Regions from separate parts of the Halomonas sp. AOP43-A1-21 genome, predicted to be linked through region 1. Evidence: predicted binding sites of a transcription regulator. Region 1 holds the regulator's gene; each other region holds the start of a gene.

Region 1 (5,087 bases):
CCGGTGTGGCAGGTGATATGCAGCGCCTTACCGATACCCTGATAACGTTGGGCTACCCGCCTTGCCCCGGCAATATTATGGTATCTAATCCGCAGTGGGTTGCCAGCGTCTCACAATGGAAAAAACGTATCGCCAAATGGGCGCGCGAGCGCGATGGCGATAGCCTGATGAAGCTTGCCATTATGCTGGATGCCCATTCGGTCGCGGGAAATCCACGCTTGCTGGAAAGCGTGCGCGAGACCTTGTTTGAACGCTGTGCGGGAGATGAGATTCTGCTGTCCTACTTTGCTCGGCCGGCGCTGCGCTTTGCAACGCCCCTGACTCTGTTTGGCTCACTTAAAAAGCCTCAGCACGGCATCGATATCAAGAAAGGCGGCATCTTTCCGATTGTACATGGTGTGCGCACCATGGCGCTGGAACGACGTATTAATGTGACCTCGACCCAGGGGCGGCTGGAGGCGCTGGCTGATGATGGCCGCCTTGAACACCGGGTGGCCGATGACCTGGGCGAAGCGCTGGCGCTATTTACCGAGCTGCGTCTCAAGCAGCAGCTTAGTGAGCAGAAGGTTAGCGGCCACTCCAACCGCGTTGTGGTGCAAGAGCTATCATCGCTGGAAAGAGATGTGTTGCGTGAGTCGCTGCATATCGTTAAAGATTTCAAACAGCGCCTCTCCCACCGTTACCACTTAGAGTACTCATGAGCCGCGCTATGCAGGGAATCGACAAATACCTCACGCTGGTGGGGCGCTCGTTGCGGGCGTTATTCAAGCGTGAACGTGAACGTCGCCGCTATGCCAACTCTCCCTACGCCTGGTTATTCCAACCCTATATGGGTGAAGAGCTGGTGGCGTTGGCCTGTCAGGTGACGCCAGGAGAAACCCCCGTTTTAAGCTTTGCCGCTGTGGTATTGAATCAACAACAAATTCATACCAGCAGCGCCTGGGTGGCAACGCTTGCCGACCTGCAGGCCGCTGACAAGACGACGCTGCGTCGTCATCGAAAGCTTTATAATACCGAGACGGCATTATCGCCAAGTACCGATACGCTACGCGCGCTGGCCGAATTTATTGGCAATCGGCCGCTGATTGGCTGGCAGCTGGATCAGCAGTTGGCCGCCCTTAACAGCGCATTTAGAATCCACCTGGGGTTTGGGCTGCCCAATGCTCAGATTGATGTGGCCAAACTGCATCAGCGTCAGCTGCGTCGCCTACATCCGCTGGTCGAGTCACCTAGCCAGTTTTCCGAAGCGCTAGCATGTTGGCAAGTTCCTGCTACCTCGACAAGCGGTTTATTGGGCAAAGCCACCGCCAGCGCTCTGCTGTATATGCGCTTACAGCGTGATATGACGTAATCTGGTCAGCTTCTAGTATGCAGATAACGTGATTTTGCCAGTTGGGCGAAGGGCGGGAGTCTTGTTAGAATAGCCGCTGCTCCTTCTACCATTGGCAGTGCTTATATCATGCAACACCTCGATCATTTTGACCCCGCCACGTCGACCGCTGCGCAGGCGTGCGACCTATCGGGCCAGCCCGAGCCTGATGACGCCAAACAAAAGCGTGAATTCAATAAGTTGCAAAAGCGGCTGCGGCGTGAAGTGGGTAATGCCATCATTGATTACCAAATGATTAATGAGGGTGACCGCGTGATGGTCTGCCTGTCAGGTGGTAAAGACAGCTACACCATGCTGGAAATTCTGCGCAGCCTGCAGCGCAATGCGCCGGTAAATTTCTCGCTGGTGGCGGTCAATATGGACCAAAAGCAGCCCGGTTTCCCTGAGCATGTGTTGCCACGCTATCTGGATAAGCTCGGCGTGGAATACCACATATTGGAGCGCGACACGTACTCGGTGGTGAAGGAGAAAACCCCCGAAGGCAAGACGACCTGCGCGCTGTGTTCACGCTTACGGCGCGGATCGCTTTACGGGTTTGCTGAAGAGATTGGGGCGAATAAAATTGCGCTGGGCCATCACCGTGAAGATATTCTGGAAACGTTATTTCTGAATATGTTTTTTGGCGGCACATTGAAGTCGATGCCGCCCAAACTGCTCTCCGATGACGGTAAAAATATCGTGATTCGTCCGTTGGCCTACTGCAAAGAAGCCGATATTGCGGAGTTTTCCCGACTGATGGCATTTCCCATCATTCCCTGCAACCTGTGTGGTTCGCAGCCCAATATGCAACGTCAGGTCGTCAAGGAAATGCTTGCCGAGTGGGACAAGAAGCACCCCGGCCGCCTGGAAAGCATGTTCAAGGCGGTCACCAACGTTGCCCCTTCACAGCTGGCCGACCGTGAGTTATTTGATTTCCAAGGGCTTGAAGCCAAGCAGGAGGCGCTAATGGCTAGCCGCATTCAAACGTTTAATGTGAATTGATCGTTTGATCATCCTCTTCGCTAAGCGTAATCAAGCGCTGCATATCGAGGATATTGACCTCTCGCCCAGAGACGGCCACCACTTTGTGCTGCTGAAAGCGGCTTAAAATACGGCTGACTGTCTCGACGGCCAATCCCAGATAGTTGCCTATGTCGGCCCGGGCCATGGATAGCCGAAAGCTGTAAGGCGAGTAGCCCCGACGTCGAAAGCGTTCCGACAGCGTCAGTAAGAAGCTTGCCAGCCGTTGGTCGGCGGTCTTGCGCGATAAAAGCCGCATCATGCGCCGGTCATCGCGAAGCTCCTTACTCATACTGCGATACAGCTGGCCGCGCAGCTCAGGGAGTTCCTCGGAAAGTGAATCCAGACGATCAAACGGGATCTCGCAAATGGTCGTGGTTTCCAGCGCAATCACGCTGCCGGGATAGTGCTCTTCATCGATGCCGTCCAGGCCTACCAGCTCGCTTGGCAGAAAGAAATTGGTAAGCTGGTCGTTACCGTTACCCTCGCTGGTCACCTGCTTCAAGCTGCCCGAGCGTACCGCGTAGACACTGGTAAAGCGGTCACCTTGGCGAAAAAGCGGCTCGCCTTTTTTAAGCGGAGCCCGGCGCCGGATAATGGCGTCAAACTGCCCCATATCTTCAAGCTCAAGCGCGAGCGGCAGACACAGCGAGCTTAGGCTGCAGGTCTGGCAACGTGCCTCTTGCAGAAGCGCACGTCGTTGGCTTGCAGGTGGTGGCATTGAGTCTCTCCCAGGTTCCGTCTTTTTTGCTCAAAGGGTGTTGGCTACGCGCGCTCAGCCCGCTAGACCATTTTCGAATAGCGCTGGCCTGACTGCTCTGGCAAACAGGCATCAAACGCCATGGCTAATTGACGAACCAGCAAACGACCCATTGGCGTTGCGTTAAGCGTATCACCCTGGCGGATGATTAACCCATCCTGCTCAGCAGGGTGTAGCTGTTCTAACGCAAGTGAAAAATAATCGGCAGCATCAATCTGCCAGCGTTGGCTAATGGCGGCTAAATCCAGGCGCATATCGCACATTAAGCGTTCGATAACATCGGCCCTTATTAGATCATCCTTACTTAATCTTAGGCCTTTCACGGTCGCTAGTCGACCTTGGTCCAAGGCGTTTTCATAGCTGGCTAAGTCGACTGGGTTTTGCGCGTAGCTATCGCCTATATGTGAAATAGCCGATACCCCGAGCCCAATCAAATCGCATTTAGCATGGCTTGAATAGCCTTGGAAATTACGCTGCAGCGTCCCGTTGGCCTGGGCAAGCGCCAGGCTGTCTTCAGGCTTGGCAAAATGATCCATGCCGATATGCACGTAACCAGCGGCCGTTAGCATCTCGATGGTGGTACGCAAGATCGAAAGCTTTTCATCAGCGCCCGGCAGGTCGTCAACATTAATGCGCCGCTGGGGCTTAAACCTCGTGGGTAGATGCGCGTAGTTAAACACCGATAAGCGCGCCGGACTCAGCTCAATCACTTGCGCTAACGTCTCGGCAAAACTCTTTTCGGTCTGAAAGGGCAGGCCATAGATTAAGTCGAGATTGAGCGAACGAAACCCCAAGCGGTGCGCTTCATCCATCAGCGTTTCGGTAAGTACGCGCGGCTGGTGACGATTGATCGCTTTTTGAACGCGCGGATCCAGATCCTGCACGCCCAGGCTTAGGCGGTTAAAGCCCAATGACTGCAAATGGCGCAGGGTAAAGACATCGGCCTCACGCGGATCAATTTCGATTGCATAATCGCGGTCAGGGGCGTTTGAAAGCCCGAACCGGGCATCCAGGCGGTCGATCAGATCGCCCATCTGTGCCAGCGAAAGAAACGTCGGCGTTCCGCCACCCCAGTGCAGCTGTTTAACGGGTCGTGAAGTATCCAGGTGGCGCGCGGTGAGGACCATTTCACGGTCCAGGCGCGAAAGGTAAGGCTCTGCCAGCGCGGTGTTTTTAGTGGCGATTTTATTGCATGCGCAGTAAAAGCAAATTTTGCGACAAAACGGCACATGAACGTACAGTGAAAGTGGCCGCCGGCTGGCGTTGCTCTGCTCAAGCGCTTGAATCACGTTATCCGCTGTAAAACCTTCATGAAAAGCCAGCGCGGTTGGATAGGACGTGTATCGAGGGCCGCTTTTATCATAGCGGCGTAGTAACGCTTCATCCCAATGGGCGCTAGGCAATCCGGCAGGTGTAACGGGCAGGGAGGCCGCAGTGGCATGAACGGACATGGAAACGCCTCCGGTAGCTTAGAAATAAAACTCTACCTATAGCTTACCGTCGTTACTGCCAGAAAGTGTTGAGCTACGTCAATGATTGGTGTGCGAGTGGGAATGAGGTTGGGAGTCGGAGTGTGAGGGCGCGTGGTCGTGACCACCTAGGTGAGCATTGAGCGTCCATAGCTGCCATAAGGCAAAGGTAATAATGGTCAGCGCTGCTAGGGTTCGGGTCGCCGGGTGGCGGATAAGGTGGCTAAGTTTGTGAGCCGCTAGCCCAGTGGCCAGTAGCGCGGGCAGGGTGCCCAGACCAAAGGCCCCCATCAACAGCGCACCTTGAAGTGGCTGGGCGATTGCCAGGCTCCACGCTAGCATTGAGTAAACTAACCCACACGGCAGCCAACCCCATATAGCGCCTAGCGCAAACGCTTGGGGAAAATGGACTACCGGCATCAAGCGCCGCCCAACGGGTTCAAGGTAGCGCCATAAATGCTTTCCTACG
Region 2 (5,087 bases), on a different contig from region 1:
TTCCCGCAGTTCGCCACGCATAACGCCCATACGGTCACCAACATTCTGGAATTTGCCAACCACGACAGTCGGCCGTTTGAGTTCCAACGCCTGCACGGCATGGGTGAAGCGCTTTACGATGCGGCCCTGGAGCGCGCGCCCAAAGGCACGTACTGTCGCATCTACGCCCCAGTAGGCGCACATAAAGATCTGCTGCCCTATCTGGTGCGCCGCCTGCTGGAAAACGGTGCTAACTCGTCGTTCGTCCACCAGCTGGTTGATCCAGAAGTGCCGGTGGAATGGCTTTGCCAGCACCCGATTGAGACCTTGCGTCAGCAGAAATCATTGACCAATACGCGGATTCCGTTACCCAAGGATATTTACGGACCCAAGCGGCGTAACTCGCGGGGCGTTAACCTAAATATCCGCAGCCACTTCTATCCGCTGATGGATAAGATGGCCGCCTTCATGGATAAGCAGTACCTGGCCAAACCGCTATTGGCGTTCGATGTGGCAGACGATGCCGCCAATACCCACAGCGTGACCTGCCCGTTTGATCGTCGTCAAAGCGTAGGCAGCATTCAGTGGACGACAAAAGAGCAGGCAACCGAGGCACTGGATGCGGCCTGGAATGCCTTCCCACGCTGGGAAGCCACGCCGGTTGCTGAGCGCGCGGCCGTGCTGCGTCGCTTAGCCGACCTGATGGAAGACAACATGCCGGAGCTTATGACCCTTTGCTCACGCGAAGGCGGCAAGCTCTTAACGGATGGTGTGGACGAAATCAAAGAAGCCGTTGATTTCTGCCGCTACTACGCCATGCGCGCAGAAGAGTCTTTCGGCGAGCCCATTGAACTGCCGGGACCAACCGGCGAATCCAACCGGCTGATCATGGGCGGTAAAGGTGTGTTTGCTGCGATAAGCCCCTGGAATTTCCCGGTGGCTATCTTCTGCGGTCAGATTGTTGCCGCTGCCGTTGCGGGCAATACCGTACTGGCCAAGCCTGCCGAGCAAACATCGATTGTCGCTCACCGTGTGATTAAGCTGCTTTACGAAGCAGGCCTGCCGCGCGATGTGGTTCAGCTACTGCCGGGCGATGGCCCGACCGTGGGCAGCGTGCTGACCTCCGACCCGCGAATCACCGGCGTAGTTTTTACCGGCGGCACCGACACGGCGCAGATCATCAACCGCGCCTTGGCTGCGCGTGAAAACGCACCGCTGCCCACGCTGATCGCTGAAACCGGCGGCATGAACGCCATGATCGTCGACTCTACCGCCCTGCCCGAACAGGTCGTGGTCGATGTTATTCAGTCTGCGTTCCAAAGCGCTGGCCAGCGCTGCTCGGCGTTGCGAGTTCTTTACCTGCAAGACGATGTTGCCGACCGCGTCATCACAATTCTTAAAGGCGCTATGAACGAGCTGCGCATCGGTGATCCGCGCGATTTGGGTACCGACGTTGGCCCAGTGATTGACGAAGAAGCCCGCAAAGGCCTGCTTGAGCATATCGAAAAGCTTAAAGGCGAAAACCGCTTAGTCGCTGAAACACCGATGGCTGCCGAGCATACTCAGAACGGTACATTCGTGGCGCCCGTAGCCTTTACCATCGACAGTATCAATTCGTTGACCCGAGAGCAGTTTGGTCCTGTGCTGCACATTGTGCGCTACAAGGCCAGCGAGCTTGACCGGGCAATCAATGATATCAATGGCCGTGGCTACGGCCTGACTTTTGGGGTGCATAGCCGCAATGAGTCCTTTGCCGCTGAAATTGCGCAGAAAATTCGTGCGGGCAATGTATACATTAATCGTAATATCATTGGGGCCGTGGTGGGCGTCCAACCCTTTGGTGGTCAAGGACTTTCAGGCACAGGCCCTAAAGCGGGCGGGCCGAATTACCTGCAGCGCTTTATCACTGAAAAAACGGTTACCAATAACACCGCCGCTTTAGGTGGTAACGCGTCTTTACTGGCGCTAGGCGATGAGTAAATAGCTCATCATAATAACGAACCTGAACTCCTCAAAAAGGATCTCTCATGGTTGAAAATAATAGCGCAACGGCCTTTACGTCCCCCCTCTTGAGGAGGGGGACATTAGGCATAGGGAACGTTACACATAAACGCTCGAAACCTCTTTTTGACGACTCCTTCGAGGAACGCTCGAAGGTCGTAACGTGAATAAGAGACAGGGTTAACAACAATAAGTCCGTGCGATTACCAAGCATTGCTCGGTAAGCGCACTCACCAGTCGGTGCTATCCGACTTGATAAACGGGAGAATTTCATGGCTATTGGCGTTTGGATCAGCCTTTTTGCTTATTTTGCGCTTATGATCGGCATTGGCCTTTATGCCATGCGCACATCCACTTCGACCTCTGAAGACTACGTGCTGGGCGGTCGAACCTTGAGCCCCAAAGTAGCGGCCCTGTCAGCGGGTGCATCAGACATGAGCGGCTGGCTGCTGCTGGGGTTGCCCGGTGCGATGTTCGTGTCTGGTTTGGGCTCGGCCTGGATCGGTATTGGCCTATTCGTGGGCGCCTTCTTCAACTGGTTATTGGTCGCACCACGCCTGCGTGAGCAAACCGTTCACTATGGTAATGCGATCACTATTCCAGCCTTTCTGGCCAATCGGTTTCCTACCCGGGCAATGTCGCTAAGAACGGTATCGGCCATCGTTATCGTTATTTTCTTCGCAGTTTACACAGCGTCTGGCCTAGTGGCAGGCGGGAAGCTGTTCGAAAGCGCCTTTGCGGGGATTATCAACATTGGCGACATGAGCGACTACGCTCTGGGCATTATCATCACTCTCGGCGTGGTGCTTATTTATACGGTAGTGGGCGGTTTCTTGGCCGTGAGCATGACGGACTTTGTGCAAGGCTGCATCATGATGCTGGCACTGATCATCATGCCGGCAGTTGTGCTCTTTGGTGAAGGCGGCGGTGGTTTCACTCAAGCATCGCAGACGCTTAACGACGTCGATCCCACGCTGCTGTCGTGGACAGAGGGCCTGACCTTCATCGGCTGGCTTTCTGCCGTTACCTGGGGCTTAGGTTATTTTGGCCAGCCGCATATCATCGTGCGTTTCATGGCCATTCGCCACCTGAAAGATGTGCCTACTGCACGTAATATTGGTATGGGCTGGATGGCGATTTCTCTGATTGGTGCGGTTTCGCTCGGCATCTTTGGTCGGGCTTACGCTATCCGCAACGGTATGGATATTCAGGATCCGGAAACGATCTTTATTATCCTGGCAGAGCTGCTGTTCCATCCGCTGATTACCGGCTTCCTGTATGCGGCCTTGCTTGCGGCAGTCATGAGTACCATTTCCAGCCAGCTGCTGGTGGCGTCGTCATCGCTAACCGAAGACTTCTACCGTCTCTTCCTGAACAAGCAGGCATCAGAAAAGCAGACCGTTACCGTGGGCCGGATTAGTGTGGTACTGGTAGGTTTGGTGGCAGCCTTTATTGCCTCCGACCCCGACTCTCAGGTGTTAGGCTTAGTCAGTAACGCCTGGGCAGGCTTTGGTGCAGCGTTCGGCCCCCTGATTATCTTATCGCTGATGTGGTCACGCACTAACGGCGCTGGCGCCATCGCAGGCATGATCGTCGGTGCTGTCACCGTGATGGTCTGGATCGCGCTGGGCTGGAATGGCGAATTCATGGGTGGCCCTGGCATCTACGAAATCATTCCTGGCTTCATTGCTTCCTTCATTGCCATTCTGGTGGTGAGCAGCGCGACTGCCGATGCCGGTGAATATCAGCATATCGAACGATAGAAAGAGTCTGAAATGATCTTTGAAGGCCACCCCCGGGTGGCCTTTTTCATGCGCTCATTGCCCTGGGTCAATAATGCCGCCGCACCATGACGATATCCTTTATTCATAAGTGACAGACACTTATCGAGTAACGTCAACAGCAAGGAGCAACGTCATGCGCCATCTATCTTTCCCCGCACTGTTAACCATGGGGCTGGCCACGGCCACCCTGGCCGCCAGCAGCCAAGTATTTGCCTACGGTGCAGGCGACTTTTTTACCCGTGCAGGGGTCGCCAAAGTGGCCCCCAAAAGCCACAACGGAGAACTTGCCGATGGCGCCTTTGCGGTCAATGTACAGGATAAAACGGATTTCGCTTTTACCCTTGGTTACCGTTTCCACGACAAGCTAGGGGTTGAGCTTCTCGCCGCCCTCCCGTTTGAGCATGATATTGCTCTCAATGGGGATAATCTGGCATCAACCAAGCATCTTCCCCCGACCCTGACACTGCAGTATTACCCGCTCGGCGGTACGCAATCCCGAGTGCAGCCCTATATTGGCGCAGGCATCAATTACACGCGTTTTTCAGATGAGTACGTGGCGATTGGTGAACTTAATTTGGAAAACTCCTGGGGGGCAGCAGGCCAAGTAGGTGTCGACCTACTGATCGACGACCACTGGGCGCTTAACGCGGCCGCCTGGTATCTGGATATCAATACTGATGCCACTATTAACGGTACGGCTGCGGGCTCTGTGGACATTGATCCGGTTGTCGTGATGGGCGGGCTAAGCTATCGCTTTTAACGGATAGCACTAGGAAAAGTGCTTGGCGAACCAACACAGGGATGAATTTTTCCTACCGGGCCAGCCAGTGCGCAGGCCCGATGGGTTAACCGCTAGTTGTCTGTGACTAGCTGATCGACCTTCTCAAATGCCCGCACCACCAGAAATTGGTCACTGGAGCGCACTTTTTCCTGGATCAGATAGGCGGCAATCGCAGGGGCCACTTCGCATTTGGCGGGTAACGGCGCATTGGCATCAATAAGCGCATTAAGCCGGGCGACAAACACAAAGCGCACCCACTGGGGTAGCGACATGGTATCGATACAAAAGGGCTCCTGACTTGCAAAAGCGCTTGCCTGGGGAGTTTCGACACGCCATAAGTTGGCGGCCTTCATGGCGGCTTCAAGCTCGAGAAGCGCGGTTTGAAGCTGTTGATGGACGCTCATAAGCACCTTAATTAATCAGTAACGGTTCACCTTTATTATCCCAACTCTATACGTGAGTTGCTACTTATACCCAGTAATTAACAGTTACCCACCGATTCACAGAAAACCTGCAAGAGCCTGTGGATAAACTATGGAAAG
Region 3 (5,087 bases), on a different contig from region 1:
CTTTATCCGGCCAAGGACGGCTTAAACAGACGCATAGATGAAGTCGTCTACTTGCTGCAGAATTGCTTCTTAAAATGCTAAGTGGTTATGCAGTGTTGTGATGGATAGGTTTTGATAGATAGATTTTGATAGACAATTTTTGATAGATAGTCTTTGAAAAATTGTTTTGGCAGATTGTTTTGGCAGATTGTTTTTGCGGAATATCTCGACGTGCTATGTTGGTTTAGGCACATAGCTTATGTCTTCAACATATGTTTTAAAAAGGCTTAATAACAATAGAGCTACGCCATGACCTCATCAATCGCTTATCACGACCACTGGGTGTCATTGTCTCACGGACACCTGTTTGCACGCAGCTGGGAACCCTCGGCGCTGAGTTCTGATACACCGATTATTTTATTACACGACTCTCTCGGCTGTACCGCCTTATGGCGTAGCTTTCCAGCAGCGCTATGCGAAAAGACCCGACACCGCGTTATTGCCTATGACCGGCTGGGGTTTGGTCAATCGAGCGCCTGTCTTGAGCCGCCACCGTTGAGCTTTATTGACGATGAACCCGGCACTGATTTTGCCGCTTTATGTGCAGCGCTTGCGATAGACCGCTTTATTGTATTAGGCCATAGCGTGGGCGGCTGCATGGCCATTCACTGTGCTGGCGCTTATGCGTCACGGTGTCTGGGGCTGATTACGATTGCTGCTCAATCGGCTAACGAGGCGCGTACACGTTCTGGTATCGAACAGGCAAAAGCCGCTTTTAAAGCGCCAGAACAGTTTTCAAAGCTGGAAAAATATCACGGTCATAAAGCCCGCTGGGTGTTAGATGCCTGGGTTAATACGTGGCTGCATCCTGACTTCATCAACTGGTCATTGGTACCCGCGCTTGAACGCGTGCATTGCCCCACATTGGTATTGCACGGCGAGAAAGATGAATATGGCTCGCACCGCCAGCCGGAACGTATTGCCCGGTATATCCAAGGCCCGGCGCACTGCGAAATACTTAAAAACCTTCACCACACCCCTCACCGCGAAGATGAAGCGCAGGTGATCAGGCTTATCGACTCGTTTATCGAAGAGCTTTCCCGTTAAGGAGATTGGATGCGTCTGCGTATTTTATCCGACCTGCACTTGGAGCACTTTGCGGACAGCCGCCCGTTATCCGATGTAAAGGCCGATGTTGTGATGTTAGCGGGGGATATTCATCATAAAGCTGAAGGCTTAATCTGGGCACGGGCGCAGTTTCCCACGCTGCCAATTCTGTTTGTGCCGGGGAACCATGAGTTCTATGGCACCTGTATGCCGCTGATGCGCGAAGAGCTTAAGAAAGAGGCCAAGCGGCTTGATATCGAACTGCTGGATAACCGCGCCGTCACGCTCAACGGCGTACGCTTTTATGGCACGACCCTCTGGACCGATTTTGCGCTTTACGCCAGTGATCCGACGAAAAATCCAGCCCATACCGAGTCCAAAGCGCTGCGCTACATGCCCGATTTCAGAATCATCCAAACGTCACCGGGCACGACGTTGACACCCCAAGCGAGTCAGCAGCTGCACACTGAAGCCCTCGCTTGGCTTGAAGGCGAACTGTCCAAGCCGTTTGATGGTCCCAGGGTAGTGATCAGCCATCATGCGCCGCTTCACCACTGCATTCCTGATCAATATTTAGGTGATGCGCTATCCCCAGCCTTTGCCTCTCATCTGCCGCAGTTGATGGGCAAAATGGATCTATGGATACACGGTCACGTTCATGAACCGGTGGATCTTATATATGCCGGTACGCGCGTACTGGCTAACCCTGGCGGATATCCGGATGAGTTTAATTCACCGCTTTTTAAGCCGGATTTAATCATCAATATTTGATGCCTACCGATATTAAGTTGGTTCCGGCAAAATTGCTTAGGGGCTATTGTTCTCCATGAAGGTGCACCCTCTAGGGCAAAATCTTGTTTTTATTGCTTAAAAAAATTACTGGGTTTTTAAAAGATATTTTAGACGCTAGCACTTTGGTCGAAGCTTAAAGCTTTTTACTTGCAGGTGTTGCGCGTGTTGATTATTTTCTAGTTTGTATGATGTATGACAAATAACTAGTTTACTACGATTTTACCTATTGCCATGTAATTAAACATGGATGAGAAAGCATGAGGACGTTTCTGTGAAATTTTCCAAACAAGAAGTAATACAAGCAGTTGGAGATGGACTACTGTCATTTCCCATTACCGATTTTGATCAGAACGGAAAATTTGACGAAAAAAGCTACCGCGAGCGCTTAGCGTGGTTTATCAGCCACGACATTTCTGCCGTGTTTGTAGCTGGTGGTACGGGCGAATTTTTCAATTTGACGCTTGAAGAGTATCGCCAGATTGTTCGTGTAGCGGTGGAAGTAGTCGATGGTAAGCTGCCGGTAATCGCAAGCGCTGGGTTAAGTGTTGAAGCGGGCAAGGCCTTTGCTGATGCCGCCTCTGAAGCCGGTGCCGATGGTATTTTGTTGATGCCCCCGTACCTGACAGAGTGTCCGCAGGATGGATTAGTCGAGTATGCGCGGCAAATTTGTGATGCCACTGATATCAACGTCATTTACTACAACCGAGGGAACGGGGTTCTGAATGCCGAGTCGGTGCAAGCACTCGCGGATGCCTGCTCGAACCTTATCGGTTTGAAAGATGGTAAAGGCGATATTCAGGCACTCAACAAAATCATTAAAACGGTCGGTGATCGCTTAGTGTATGTGGGCGGTGTGCCTACGGCAGAGATTTTCGCAGAAGCGTACCTGTCAATTGGCGTTAATACCTATTCATCTGCGGTATTCAACTTTGTACCCGATATGGCGGTTACGTTTTATAAAGCGCTCCGCAACGGTGATAAAGACGTCGTTAAACGAATCACGAACGATTTCTTTATTCCATTTATTGATCTGCGTGATCAAAAAGCCGGTTACGCGGTTAGCTTGATTAAAGAAGGCGCGGATATTATCGGCCGCCCGGCTGGAAGCGTTCGTGCGCCTTTAACCATGCCCACCCAAGAGCAACGCCAGCAGTTAGAGCGCCTGGTTGGTGTAGCGCGTTCTTTCTAAAAGCTGAAAAAAACCACAAGTAATAATAAGAGGTTTTAAGTGATGAAAACAAAAACTATCCGTCGCCAAGCGCTGTTTGCCCTAACGGGTGTCTCGCTATTAGCCGCTGCTGTTTCTGCCCAAGCCGATAACTGGCGGGGCTGGAATATTCACCCTGACGGTTACCCCAATACGGTAGCGCTTGAAGCCTTTGCCGAGGCAGTTAAAGAGCAAACAGAAGGGCGCGTTACCCCCCGTGTTTACAACAATGCCGTGCTGGGTGATCAGTCTGATGCGATTGAGCAAACCCGCAATGGTGCGTTGGATTTCGCTAATTTCAATATGGGGCCCATGGGACCCATTGTTAAGGAAACGAATGTTTTCTCGCTACCTTTCCTATTTACCGATGTAGACCATATGCACACGGTAATGGATGGCGAGATTGGTCAGCGCTTTGCTGATGCATTGGAAGATAAAGGTCTGGTAGTGCTCTCCTGGTTCGATTCAGGCGCCAGAAGCATTTACAACACCAAGCATCCGATCAACACCCCAGAAGATGTTCAGGGCTTAAAGATCCGGGTCATGAATAACGATCTTTACGTCGAGATGATGGAGGCGCTTGGCGGCAATGCGACGCCAATGGCGTATGGCGAGGTTTACCAGAGTTTAACCACCGGTGTTCTGGATGGTGCTGAAAACAACTACCCCTCCTTTGAATCCAGCAACCACTACGAAGCGGCGGAATACTACTCCTTAACCGAGCATTTGATTATTCCCGAGTGCCTGTGTGTTGCCAAAGCCAGTTGGGACAAGTTATCCGAAGAAGACCAGGAAATCGTTCGTGAAGAAGCGATGAATGCTTCCACCATGCAACGTGAGCTGTGGGTCGAAAGCTCTGAAGAGAGCCGTCAGATTATCTTGGATAACGGCGTGGAAATTAATGAAGTAGAAGATAAAGCGGCTTTCCAAACATTGATGGAGCCGATGTATGAAAACTTTATCGCTAATAACCCGGGCACGGGTGAGCTGATCGAGGAAATCAGAGCCGCTCAATAATTTTCTTATGACTTCCTTTCGGCGGCTTGATGCCGCCGAAAGATTAAAAGGAAATGTGTCGTGAGTATAGAGCTTGAAACACCCAGCAGTAGAAAAAGCACGACAAAAGAAGGCTCTGTAGACCGCGTGTTGGATGGCATGGCTGAGCTATGCGTGCTTGTGGCGGGCATCATGCTGGTCGTTCTTATTGCTACTTTCGGTTGGCTAGTCTTTGGACGTTATGTGCTTAACAACACGCCAACCTGGGTAGAGCAAACCTCCCTGATATTAGTGGTATATATCACCTGTTTGGGCGCCGCTGCCGGCGTCAGATACCACAGCCATCTGAATATCGACTTTGTTCGAGAGAGCTTTCCTCCTTTTCTGCGCGGATTAATGCACCACATCTCGGATCTTTTCATTCTTGTATTTGGTGGTTTTATGGTGGCTCAGGGCTGGAAGCTGGTCATGACAAACATGGAAAGGGCTATTCCAATGATTGGTCTCTCTGAAAGCTGGCGTGCAGCCCCACTGGTAATTTGTGGCGTGCTGATCATGCTGTTTGCAGGGGCGGATATAGTGCAACGATTACTGTCTCGAAACGCTGGGAGGGCATAAGTCATGGGGCTGATGATACTGTTTGGAATTTTTTTTCTCGGCCTTGTCGCAGGTGCACCGGTCGCTTTTGCCGTTGGGCTGGCCGCTGTCGCTGCGTTTATGTATGAAGGGCTACCGCTGTTTGTCGCCTTTCAACGTATCTTATCCGGCATTTCCGTTTTTTCGCTACTGGCGATTCCGTTTTTCATTTTCGCCGGTGAGCTGATGCTTCACGGCGGCATTTCAACCCGGCTTGTTCGCCTGGCCTCCGCTATGGTGGGGAGGATGCGCGGCGGTCTGGGGATGGTCAATATAAGCTCTTCGATGCTGTTTGGCGGCATCTCGGGTTCAGCGGTAGCCGATACGTCTGCCTTGGGCTCGATTCTTATCCCGGTGATGAAAGAGAAGG
Region 4 (5,087 bases), on a different contig from region 1:
GGTGGTGGTCATTCTCAATAACGATGGCGGCAGCATTTTTCATATGCTGCCGGTGCCCAAAGAAGGCGAGCAGCTGGAGCGCTATTTTCGCCAGCCCCACGGGCTGAACTTTGAACATGCGGCGTTGATGTTCGGGCTTGCGTACGCCGCGCCGGATTCGCTCGATGCCTTTACCGCAGCCTACCAGCAGGCCCTCGAGGTCGGCGTTACGCTGATCGAAATCAGCTTGCCTCATCAGCAGGTAGCGGATGAGCTGGCGGCCCTGGGCGTAGCGATTCGAGAGGCCTGACGTGAGCGACTCTTCCAACCATCCTTCCAGCCATTTTTCCAACCCGATCCTGATAATGCTGCATGGCCTGTTAGGCGACCGGCACGACTGGATAAAGGTCCGTGACCAGTTGGAGGGGAAGGGTATCCCGACGCTGGCACTGGACCTGCCCGGCCACGGCGAGAACCACGGCGTGCAGGTAAGCTCTTTCGACGCGTTTCATCACTGGTTGGGCGATACCTTGAACGCCCGGGGCATCGACCGCTACTGCTTGCTAGGGTATTCTCTGGGCGGGCGGCTGGCGCTTTATCACGCCAGCCGCCAACCGCCGGGGCTTCAGGCGCTATGGCTGGAGAGTGCCCACCCCGGGCTACCCGAAAGCGAGCGGCCGGGGCGTCTTGCGCATGATGAACGCTGGGCAATACGCTTCGAGCAGGAACCGCTTCAAAACGTGCTCGCCAACTGGTACCAGCAGCCCGTATTTGCCGATCTCTCCACCGCGGCGCGCAGCCAGCAGTGCAAGCGCCGGGGGCACAATATTGGTAAGTCCGTAGCTTGCATGTTGCGGGCCACGTCGCTGGGGCATCAGCCCTCTCAGTGGCCGTGGCTGGCGAATACCTCGTTGCCGGTCGGCTATCTGTCCGGCCTTCACGACGCCAAATTCAGCGGCCTGGCGACACGCCTGGCAGCGGCGGCGCCCCATATAGCGCATGCCCCCCTCGAAGGGGGGCACAATCTGCATTCCGAGCAGCCCGGCCAGGTCGCGCGGCAGCTGGAAAGCTGGTATCGCGCGCTCCTTTAAGGGCCCCTTGCTCAGTGGATCAGCAGCAGCCACGGAAGCCCGACCGCCAGCCAGACCACCAGAAACAGCAGACCAAAGACCGCCCCCAGCCGCCACCAAAGGCCGCTCGGCAGGTAGCCGCTGCCGTAGTAGACCGGGCTTGGGCCGGTGCCGTAAGGAGTCAGAATGCCCATGAAACCGAGCGTGGGGAGCAGCAGCAAAACGAACAGCTCCATATCCAGCCCCGCGATGCCCGAAGCCGCCGCCAGCATGACCGGCAGTAAAGCCGTCACGTGGGCGGTGACGCTGGCAAACAGGTAGTGGAGCAGATAGAAAATCACGGTGAGCGCGACCATGGCCATCACGGGGTTGAAGCCGCTGATCTGCCCGCCGACCACGCCACCGAACCAGTTGACGAACCCGACCTGGCTAAGCCCGCCGGCCAGGGCCACCAGGGTGGCAAACCAGACAAAGGTATTCCAGGCCGCGCGGTTATCGAGAATATCGTTCCAGTCGATGATGCCGGTCAGCAGCATGGCACAAATGACCACCAGGCCCACCAGGGACGCCGAAATGATATCGCCGCCGAAGATCCACAGCAGCAAGGCCGTGGCCACCATGACGACCAAAAGGATTTCATGGCGGGTCAAGCGTCCCAGCTTGGCCAGTTCCTGGCCGGCCCAGTCGGAAATTTCATTACCCGCTTTTACCTCTGGGGCGCACAGCCAGTAGCACAGCAAGGGCACCAGGAGTAGCAGGAAAATACCCACCGGCGCGACCGCCATGAACCACTGCCCCCAGTGGATATGCAGGCCGGTGGCGCTTTCGGTCAGCGCGATGGCCAGCAGGTTGGGGGCCAGTGCGGTCAGAAACAGGGAGCTTGTGACACAGGTGGACACGATGGCCGTCCACATCAAAAAGCTGCCCATGCGCTTCATGCTGGGGTCGTTGGGGTGGGAATCATAAAGCGGCGGCAGGTTACGAATCACCGGGTAGATGGTGCCGCCGCTGCGCGCGGTGTTGGAAGGGGTAAACGGCGCCAGAATCGCATCCGCGATCATGACCGCGTAACCCAGCGTTAGGGTGCGTTTGCCCATGGATTTCACCAGCCAAAGCGAGATGCGCCGCCCCAGGCCGGTTTTCTCATAGCCAAGGGCAAACATGAAGGCGCCAAAAATCAGCCAAACGGTCGAGTTGGTGAAGCCCGAGACCGCCCAGGCGAAGGCCTGATTGGCCGCATTGAAGCCTTCCACTGCCATCTGCTCCGGCGAAAACAGTACCCATTGCGAAAGTAGCGCGGCCAGCGTCACCCCGAGTAGGCCAATGACTGCACCGGGCAGGGGCTCGAGTATCAGCCCGACCACACAGCCCAGAAAAATGGCAAAAAAGTACCACGCATGCGGTGCCAGTCCCGATGGCGCGGGTATCAAGGCAACGACGATGGCGACGAAAACGGGTGCTAACAACTTCCATAACGGCACGGGTTGAGCACGGCTGGTCATGTTGCCCTCTCTTATAGCGGGTCAGGTCAGAAAATTACCCGTAAATCATTCACGGGAGGAAAAAGTGGGGGTGAGTGGCCTCCTTGTGCGCTGCCTGAAAGACGCCGGCGCAACGTCTCGATGGGTGGAGATATGACTGTAATACGTGTGTCGCTGCCCGTTGTTTGATGTGTGTCAATAGTTCTTTAGATTGGTGCGAGATCAATACTTTGCCTTTCAGGGGTATGGTAATTTCAAACCAGAAGAGGGCGTTGTATCGGTAGTCTTTTAACCTGACCAGCGGGAGGGTGCCATGCGCCAGCAGGATTTCGATATTGTCATCGTAGGGGGCGGCGGTGCGGGGTTGCGCGCTGCGATAGGCGCGGCCGAGGCTGCCAAAGAGCAGGGCGCCTCGCAGCGCATCGCAATGCTTTCCAAGGTCTATCCCATGCGCTCGCATACCGTAGCCGCCGAAGGTGGCGCGGCGGCGGTTACCAGCAGCGACGACACTCACCAGGCACACTTCGATGACACCGTCTCCGGCGGCGACTGGCTGGTCGAGCAGGGCGTGGTGGACTATTTCGTTCATCATGCCTACCAGGAGCTGGTGCAGATGGAGCGCTGGGGCTGCCCCTGGAGTCGTAAGGACGACGGCCAAGTGCAGGTGCGCCGTTTTGGTGGCATGAAAACCGCCCGCACCTGGTTTGCCGCGGATAAAACCGGCTTTCACATGCTGCATACGCTCTTTCAGACCTCGCTCAAATACCCGGAGATCGAGCGCTTTGATGAGTATTTCGTGCTCGACCTGGCCGTTCACGAAGGCGCGGTCATCGGCGTCATTGCGCTGCAAATCGCGACCGGCGAGCTGACCCTGCTGCGCGCCAAGGCAGTGATTCTGGCCACCGGCGGCGCCGGGCGCCTGTTTCGCTTCAATACCAATGCGGGCATCGTCACCGGCGACGGCATGGCGATGGCCTACCGCCACGGCGTGGCGCTGCGCGATATGGAGTTCGTGCAGTACCACCCTACCGGGTTGCCCGGTTCCGGCATTCTGATTACCGAAGCGTGCCGCGGCGAAGGCGGGATTCTTCTTAATAAGGACGGCTACCGTTACTTGCAGGATTACGGCCTGGGCCCGGAAACACCGCTGGGCCAACCGGAAAACAAGTACATGGAGCTGGGCCCGCGGGACAAGCTTTCCCAGGCGTTTTGGCAGGAGCAGCAGGCCGGGCGCACCGGCAAGTTCGGCGACAGCGACGTGGTGTATCTCGACCTTCGCCACCTGGGTGAGAAAACCATCCTCGAGCGCCTGCCGTTCATCTGCGAGCTGGCCAAATCCTATATCAACGTCGACCCGGTGAAGGAACCCATCCCCATTCGCCCCGCCGTTCACTACACCATGGGCGGGATCGAAACCAACCCGCAGTGCGAAACCTCGATCACTGGGCTCTATGCCGCAGGGGAGTGTGCCTCGGTCGGCTTGCATGGCGCCAATCGGCTGGGCTCCAACTCGCTCACCGAACTGCTGGTGTTTGGCCGCCTGGCCGGTGAACAGGCAAGCCGGCGTGCGGCACACACCGAGTGGGCCGATAGCGCTCTTCTACACGCCCAGGCCGAGCGCCAACAGGCCACGCTTGCGCGCCTTTGCGATGGCAACCGCAGCGGCGAGAACTGGGTGGATCTCAAGCACGCCATGGTGCAGGCCATGGAAAGCGGCTGTGGTATCTACCGCACCGAGGAAAGCATGGCCCAGGCGTTGGCACAAATTCGAAAGCTGCGCGCGCGCTACCGCGAGATTCGCGTCAACGATGCCAGCAAGATATTCAATACCGAGCTTTTGGAGTGCCTCGAGCTTGGGTGTGGACTGGATATCGCCGAAGCCTCGTGCCTTGGTGCCCTGGAGCGGCGTGAATCCCGCGGTGCCCACCAGCGTCTGGACGAAGGGATGCAAACGCGGGACGACGTTAACTACCTCAAGCACAGCCAGGTATTTTATCAAGGCGAGGCGCCTGCCAGGCTGCACTGGCAGGAGGTCGATGTACGCTTTTCCGCCCCGGCAGAACGGGCCTATGGGGACGCCGGTAAAGGGGACAAGGTATGAACAAGACCATCAGCGTTAAGCGCTACGTACCCGATAACGCGGCGGAGTCCTACTGGCAGGCCTTTGAGCTGCCGGTTGATGACAGCACGTCGCTACTGGACGCCCTCAACCATATAAAAGAGCAGTTGGATAGCACGCTGAGCTACCGCTGGTCGTGTCGCATGGCGATCTGCGGCTCCTGTGGGGTGATGGTGAACGGCATTCCCAAGCTCGGCTGCAAAACCTTTTTGCGCGATTATGACGGCGAGATCCGTATCGAGCCGCTCGCCCACTTTCCGGTACAGCGCGACCTGGTCGTGGACATGGAGATCTTTCTCGAGCACCTGGCGGCGGTGAAGCCCTATCTAATCGATGACGACCCGGTCAAACCCTTCGACCCCCAAGCGCCGGAAACCTATCGCCAGTCGCCGGCGCAGTTGGCCCGCTACAAGCAGTTCGCCAACTGCATCAACTGCG

The links. Region 1 encodes FNR, which switches genes on or off when oxygen is low (the NO sensors DNR and NnrR bind a similar motif). Its sites were predicted from a motif close to TTGATNTANATCAA; they were not measured.
Region 2: ACT3R7_RS11430 (OmpW/AlkL family protein) is a predicted target of FNR. The motif match lies at 3,801-3,814, and genes of this name have one in related genera.
Region 3: kdgD (5-dehydro-4-deoxyglucarate dehydratase) is a predicted target of FNR. The motif match lies at 2,064-2,077, and genes of this name have one in related genera.
Region 4: frdA (fumarate reductase (quinol) flavoprotein subunit) is a predicted target of FNR. The motif match lies at 2,716-2,729, and genes of this name have one in related genera.

What each region holds. Positions count from the first base shown of each region.
Region 1 covers NZ_JBQSWC010000002.1:42,971-48,057, forward strand. Annotated here, with positions in the region: gene ACT3R7_RS01525 (DUF294 nucleotidyltransferase-like domain-containing protein) at 1-701, shown strand, start outside; gene ACT3R7_RS01530 (3'-5' exonuclease family protein) at 698-1,351, shown strand; gene ttcA (tRNA 2-thiocytidine(32) synthetase TtcA) at 1,460-2,371, shown strand; gene fnr (fumarate/nitrate reduction transcriptional regulator Fnr) at 2,358-3,110, opposite strand; gene hemN (oxygen-independent coproporphyrinogen III oxidase) at 3,173-4,600, opposite strand; gene ACT3R7_RS01550 (sulfite exporter TauE/SafE family protein) at 4,679-5,087, opposite strand, start outside.
Region 2 covers NZ_JBQSWC010000018.1:28,949-34,035, forward strand. Annotated here, with positions in the region: gene putA (bifunctional proline dehydrogenase/L-glutamate gamma-semialdehyde dehydrogenase PutA) at 1-1,959, shown strand, start outside; gene putP (sodium/proline symporter PutP) at 2,253-3,743, shown strand; gene ACT3R7_RS11430 (OmpW/AlkL family protein) at 3,898-4,524, shown strand; gene ACT3R7_RS11435 (YqcC family protein) at 4,617-4,949, opposite strand.
Region 3 covers NZ_JBQSWC010000034.1:52,461-57,547, reverse strand. Annotated here, with positions in the region: gene ACT3R7_RS16910 (alpha/beta fold hydrolase) at 289-1,086, shown strand; gene ACT3R7_RS16905 (metallophosphoesterase) at 1,096-1,857, shown strand; gene kdgD (5-dehydro-4-deoxyglucarate dehydratase) at 2,150-3,067, shown strand; gene ACT3R7_RS16895 (TRAP transporter substrate-binding protein) at 3,110-4,102, shown strand; gene ACT3R7_RS16890 (TRAP transporter small permease) at 4,163-4,699, shown strand; gene ACT3R7_RS16885 (TRAP transporter large permease) at 4,703-5,087, shown strand, end outside.
Region 4 covers NZ_JBQSWC010000004.1:128,835-133,921, forward strand. Annotated here, with positions in the region: gene menD (2-succinyl-5-enolpyruvyl-6-hydroxy-3-cyclohexene-1-carboxylic-acid synthase) at 1-289, shown strand, start outside; gene menH (2-succinyl-6-hydroxy-2,4-cyclohexadiene-1-carboxylate synthase) at 291-1,070, shown strand; gene ACT3R7_RS04000 (anion permease) at 1,082-2,530, opposite strand; gene frdA (fumarate reductase (quinol) flavoprotein subunit) at 2,844-4,631, shown strand; gene ACT3R7_RS04010 (succinate dehydrogenase/fumarate reductase iron-sulfur subunit) at 4,628-5,087, shown strand, end outside.